Regions from separate parts of the Terriglobus tenax genome, predicted to be linked through region 1. Evidence: riboswitches for the same ligand, from Rfam matches in the RefSeq annotation. Region 1 holds a riboswitch; the other holds the start of a gene.
What was found. A riboswitch is a leader RNA that binds a small molecule or an ion and turns the genes downstream of it on or off. The one in region 1 is predicted to bind S-adenosylmethionine.
Positions count from the first base shown of each region.

Region 1 (3,205 bases):
CGCCGGGGCCGGTGATGGTGAGCGAGGTGGAGGCGCTGGCGGGGGCATGCGCCATGGGCTGTGCACTTTGCGCCAGGACGGGAAGGGAAGCAAGAGTGAGGACGAGGGCAAGGCAGCTGTCGCGCATGGTGGTTACCAGCCTAGCCCACCTGTGTCATATACTCAAAGCATGTCCATCGTCAGCAACGCAGCCGCGATCGCCAAAGGTATGAGCATCACCCTGAAGGAAATGTTCCAGCCCACCGAGGTTGAGAACTACCCTGACGGGAAGGGGCCGATGCGTGGCGCGCAGTTCCAGGAGCGTTTCCGCGGCAAGCACCAGCTGCAGCGCGATGAAAACGGCCTGGAGAAGTGCGTTGCCTGCTTCCTGTGCGCTGCGGCATGCCCGTCGAACTGCATTTTTATTGAAGCGGCGGACAATACGGAAGAGAAGCGCATCAGCTCGTCGGAGCGTTACGCGAAGGTCTACAACATCGACTACAACCGCTGCATCTTCTGCGGTTACTGTGTCGAGGCATGTCCGACCGACGCCATCACGCACGGTCACGGCTTTGAGCTGGCCAGCCTGAATGCGACCAGCCTGGTGATGCGTAAGGACGATCTTCTGGTGCCCTCGCAGATCCTGCCGGCGCGTGCGGCATCGTCGACCGAGAAAGCTGAAGTTCTCGCTTAGGACAGCGTAAAATAGGGGAAGCGATTCCCCATATGTCTGCACCTCACAAGAAAACGATTCTCCATTTCTGCAAGCGGGACATGCTGCGTCCCCTGCGGGACCAGATTCTGCGTCTCTCCGGCTATGACGTCGACTCCGTTATGGATCTGGCCGAGGGGCGGGTTGCGTTCTGGCAAAGGCACTATGACCTGGTGCTGATCGATGTCGAAGGCGAAAGCGGCGTGCATGACGCCGAAACGCTGTGCAGCGAGATCAAGACAGCCCAGCCGGAGCAGATGGTGGCCTTTGTCTGCAACTGGCGCGTAGCTCTGATGACCGACTGCCCGGATGAGATCCTGCGGACGGAGTTTGACCCGGCGCGGTTCGTCGAGGGCGTAAAAGAGATGGTCCAGCCCGAGTAGAACCTCCATGAGGTCCGGCGGGAGCCGATTTCCACATGTTTGATGCCATTCACTGCGCCCAATCCCCATTGGCTGCACTCCAGGTTGTGCCGCCGGGCAGCGCGGTGATACAAACAATACATTCAAGCTGGGTCGCAAGGTCCAGCGCGAATTTCATGAAGAGTGGTTGAGGGACGAGCCCTGTGACGCCACGACAACCGGACAGAACAAAGGCGTACCGGTGTCAACTCTCTCCTGGCGACAGGGAACATGAGATTCGGAGTAAGGAACGTTTTCAATTCCTTCCCCGTGCCTCCTCGTTCCAGGGTCTGAGGCCAGCTTCCAGAGAGACAACGTCACCGGACCGGACTTCCTCCGCCATGGGGAGTAAGAACGTATGTCCGATGGTGCGTGTGTCACGTACGTATTGAAGTGCAAGAGCTGCGGCAAGAACTATGGCAACCAGCCGCTGTCTGCCTGTGACGAGTGCTTCTATCCGCTGGAGCTGGAGTATGACCTGGATGCCGTGAAGGGCAAGGTCACCCGTGAGTCCATTTCCTCTGGCCCGGCCAGCATCTGGCGCTATCGCGCTCTGCTTCCCATTCCCGAGGGCTTTCAGCCCGACCTGCCGGTTGGCTTTACGCCGCTGGTGAAGGCAAATAACCTGGGCAAGCGCCTGGGTGCGGCGAATCTGTATGTCAAGAACGACGCGGTGTGCTTCCCGACGCTGAGCTTCAAGGATCGTGTTGTCGCCGTGGCGCTGGCGAATGCCCGTTTCTTCGGCTTTGAGACGGTGGGCGCAAGCTCAACCGGCAACCTGGCCAACTCCGTGGCGGCGCAGGCGGCGCGCCTTGGACTGAAGAGCTGCATCCTGGTGCCGGCTGACCTGGAGCCGGCGAAGATTATCAACACGCTGGTGTATGGCGCGCGCCTGGTGCGGATCGATGGTAACTATGACCACGTGAATCGCCTGTGCTCGCAGATTGCCGATGAGTACAACTGGGGCTTTGTAAACGTGAACCTGCGGCCGTACTATGCCGAGGGCTCAAAGACCGTGGGCTATGAGATTGCCGAGCAGCTGGGATGGAAGCTGCCGGATAACGTTGTCGTTCCGATGGCCGGCGGCTCACTGATTCGCAAGATCAAGAAGGCCTTTGACGAGCTGGTGTACCTGGGGCTGGTCGAGGCAAAGCATGTGAAGTTCTTTGGAGCGCAGGCCACGGGCTGCTCCCCGATCTCGCACGCGGTAAAGAACAACCTGGACCGCCACGAGCCGCAGAAGCCGGACACGATTGCCCGCTCACTGGCGATTGGCAACCCGGCTGATGGCCCGTTTGCAGCAAAGCTGTGCCGCGAGAGCGGTGGCTGGGCTGAGGATGTTTCGGACGTGGAGATTGTCAGCGGCATGCAGGAACTGGCGGAGACGGAAGGCATCTTCACGGAGACGGCCGGCGGCGTCACCACTGCCGTGACGGCGAAGCTGATTGCCGAGGGCCGCATCGACAAGGACCAGACGACGGTGGTTTGCATTACCGGCAATGGCCTGAAGACGACCGACGTGCTGACCAGCCGCTATGACTTTGGACGCGCAGTAAAGCCGAAGCTGGCCGAGTTCGATGCGTATCTGAAGGAGATCAACGGGGTTGCGGCGGAAGAAGCCGAACTGGTAGCCCGGTAACAGTTGTTAGCTCTTAGTTGTCAGGAAAAGCAGATTCCTCCGCTGCGCTGCGGAATGACAAATAAAAGCGCATGAGAAGAAGGGAAGTACGCGATGTCTATAAAAGTATTGTTGCCGACTGCGTTTGTTCGTCACACGGATGGTGTTAAGAAGGTTGATTCGACCGCTGCCAATCTGCCCGCACTGGTGGAAGATCTTGGCGTGAAGTTCCCGGCGCTGGGATCGCACATCAAGGACGAGAGCGGCAAGCTGCGCCAGTTCATCAACGTGTATGTGAACGATGAGGACATCCGCTTTCTCGGCGGAGAGTCGCATACGTTTGAAGATGGCGATGAGATCATGCTGATCCCGAGCATTGCCGGTGGGTGCTGCTAGTTCACAGTGCTCGGTTGTAAGTTGTCAGAAAAGCCCGCCGGTTGGCGGGCTTTGTTTTTTGTTCCCTATCCCATAGGGATCTGCTATATCTTGCGAAGC
Region 1 covers NZ_JAGSYA010000004.1:713,587-716,791, reverse strand. Annotated here, with positions in the region: gene OHL13_RS08465 (molybdopterin-binding protein) at 1-127, opposite strand, end outside; gene nuoI (NADH-quinone oxidoreductase subunit NuoI) at 170-673, shown strand; gene OHL13_RS08455 (response regulator) at 754-1,074, shown strand; SAM riboswitch class I at 1,225-1,330, shown strand; gene thrC (threonine synthase) at 1,451-2,731, shown strand; gene OHL13_RS08445 (MoaD/ThiS family protein) at 2,825-3,106, shown strand.

Region 2 (3,205 bases), on a different contig from region 1:
TGCGAGGTTCTGGCCAATACGGATCTGCGCGATACCGCTCTACAGATCAAGGTCCCCACCCTCTGCATCGCAGGAACGGAAGATCCCACCACAACTCCGGCCGACCTCCAATACCTCGCCCAGCAAATCCCCGGAGCGAAGTATGCCGAGCTGCCTTCCGGCCATCTGGCATGCATCAATACGCCGGAGAAGTGGAATGCGACAGCGGCTGGTTTTTTAGCTTCGGTCTAACGCAAGGTGGAGAAACTGGCTGAAGCCGTTATCGGTGTAATCTCCGAATGCTCCTCCGTCCACAAACCCATGGCTGCGATAGAGCGTGAGTGCCGCGTCAAAGCTTGGGCCTCTGCCAGTCTCAAGGCTCAGTCGGGTTACACCACGTGATCTTGCTTCCCCGACGATATGCCGCAGCATCGCACGACCAACGCCTTGCCCTAAAAAGTCTGGATGCACCCGCATGGATTTGATCTCCGCCAGCGTTGCATCCATCATGCGCAAGGCGCCCACGCCCGCAATACGTTCGCCCCGCCACGCCGTCCAAACCGTAATCTCCGGTTTCTGCAAACCGGAGAGATCCAGGGCGAAGACTGCTTCTGCTGGAGAGGACTCGCGCATGCCGGCCAGGTGAAGCGCCAGCAACGCCTGTGTCTGGACGTCTTCGAAATCGGCAAGCCGAAAGAGAACTGTTTCCGTCATCTCTAGAGAATAGCGAGGGAAGGGGCCGGGGAATGACCCGGCCCTTGTTCCTTAACGGACGATAGTGGCTTCCGATGCCGGTGTCCCGCAGATTGCATGCAGGTCCTGCGCCAGTTCACGGATGCGTTCCGGCTGGGCATCCCACGCGAACATAAATCGTGCGCCCCCGCCGATGAAGGTGTAGAACTTCCATCCGCGCTTGCGCAGCTCGTCAGCAATGGAATCCGGGATCTTCAAAAATACGGCGTTTGCCTGCACCGGGAACATCAGTTCAATCTCCGGCAGCCCGGCAATGTGCTCTGCGAAGCTTGTAGCTGCGGCATTGGCATGGGCTCCGTAGCGCAGCCAGGCTCCACTCTCCAGCATCTTTACCCACGGCGCGGCGAGGAAGCGCATCTTGGATGCCAGCTGGCCTGCCTGCTTGCAGCGGTAGTCAAAGTCCTCTGCCGCTTTGTGGTCGAAGAACAGGACAGCTTCTCCCACCGCCATGCCGTTCTTTGTGCCACCGAAGCACAGCACGTCCACGCCGGACTTCCAGGTCATCTCTGCCGGGGTACAGCCCAGGGAGGCACAGGCGTTGGCAAAGCGAGCGCCATCCATGTGCAGCTTCAGGCCCAGCTCGCGGCAGGTCTCCGCAATCGCTCGAATCTCGTCCAGTTGATAGATCAGGCCGGTTTCTGTCGGCTGCGTGATGGTCACCACGCGCGGCTTGGGATAGTGAATGTCCGTACGCTTCAGCGCAATGGCGCGAATCGCCGCCGGTGTCAGCTTGCCATCCAGTGTCGGGGCCACCAGCAGCTTGGAGCCATTGGAGAAGAACTCCGGAGCGCCGCATTCATCGGTCTCCACGTGCGCCGCGTCCGAGCAGATTACGCTGTGGAAGCTCTGGCACAGGGAAGAGAGCGCCAGGGAGTTGGCCGCGGTTCCGTTGAACGCGAAAAAGACCTCGCAGCCGGTTTCAAACAAGGCGCGAAAGGCATCGGCGGCACGGGTGGTCCAGGAATCACCACCATACGCGGGCTCATGTCCGTGATTGGCCTCTTCCATGGCGGCCCAGGCCTCTGGGCAAATTCCGGCATAGTTGTCACTGGCGAACTGCTGTGGCGATGTACTCATGAATCCGTTCAAACCTTCCTTACGGTATGCATCCAGAGCGTACGCCAATTTGCAGCTTGAATCCCGATGATTGCCGGACTGGCCGCATCTCCCTCGAAACGGGACGCCACCTTGCTCGGGGAGCAGGTTGGCGTTGAGCGTTCGCTCAACTCTTGATGTCTTTTACAGGATAGTGGATGCAGGCAGGCGGGGCAACCACCCGGGAAACGGCTCAGCTCTTCCGGGATAGCCGTTTGCGTGACGCATCGGCATGCAGGTCCGACAACGTGCCCGCAGGCACCGAGGTCGACTGCCGCACAATCAGGCGCGTCTCCACCTCTTTGGGTGGCGCGGAAGGATCCAGCAGCGCCGCTACCGCGCTGGCGGCAATGTCCCCGCCTGACATACGCACCGTGGTCAGCGGCGGCAGCATGTACTCGGTGATGCGAATGTCATCAAAGCCAATCAGAGAGATATCGCGTGGTATCGAAAGCCCCGCGTGCGCCAGGGCATGCATGGCACCGATGGCGGTCATATCGTTGGAACACATGATGGCTGTCGGCCGTTCCTTCAGCGCCAGCAGATGCGCCACGCCGCGCTCACCGCCTTCGGCCGTGTGATCGCCGTGGAAGATCGAGCCTGCAGGAATCTTCAGGCCAATCTCACGGGTGGCCGCGCGGAAAGCCTCGAGCCGCGTCACGGCAGAGTGCAGGCGCTGTGGCCCCGCGATGAATGCGATCCTGCGATGCCCCAGCACCGCCAGATGCTGCACCGCCTCCCGGATGCCTTTCTGGTAGTCCACGCGAATCGTGGAGATATCTTTTTTCTTCGGCGCCAGATCAATAAACACCATGGGGATGCCCTGCGACGAAAGCCGCTCCAGCAGAGGCTCTTCAATGCCGAAGGTCATGACGGCGACGCCTTCCACCTTGCGCTCCAGCATGCGCTGCACACATAGCTCCATGCGCTGCAGATCGTAGTTGGTGGAGCCGATCAGCGTCTCGTAGCCCACCTCCACCGCCTTGTCCTCGAAGCCCTGGATCAGCTCCGGGAAGAAAGGATTGGTGATGTCCGAGATGATGACGCCCAGCAGCTTGCTATGTCCTGAGACCAGCGCACGCGCCTGCGTGTTGGGCACGTATCCCAGCTTCTGGATCGCCTCCCACACTTTTTTCGCAAGCCCCGGATCGACCGAAGGGACCTTGTTGATGACGCGCGAAACGGTCGCCACCGAGACGCCTGCCGCCTGGGCGACCGTGCGGATGTCCAGGCGTTTCGAGGCTGTTCGCGATGTCGACCGTGCGCGTTTTTTCAACCTGTGTTGCCCTCTATCTCCTGCGATTTAGCCACGTGTCAGTGCCTGGCGTATGTCGCGAATCCGTGTCTCTGCATCAATGCGGACCAGCTCGATGTTCGC
Region 2 covers NZ_JAGSYA010000003.1:758,083-761,287, forward strand. Annotated here, with positions in the region: gene pcaD (3-oxoadipate enol-lactonase) at 1-231, shown strand, start outside; gene OHL13_RS03245 (GNAT family N-acetyltransferase) at 217-693, opposite strand; gene OHL13_RS03250 (threonine aldolase family protein) at 745-1,809, opposite strand; SAM-I-IV-variant riboswitch at 1,866-1,973, opposite strand; gene OHL13_RS03255 (LacI family DNA-binding transcriptional regulator) at 2,021-3,103, opposite strand; gene araA (L-arabinose isomerase) at 3,131-3,205, opposite strand, start outside.
Region 2: linked by a shared signal. The riboswitch ahead of OHL13_RS03250 (threonine aldolase family protein) and the one ahead of thrC (threonine synthase) in region 1 are both predicted to bind S-adenosylmethionine.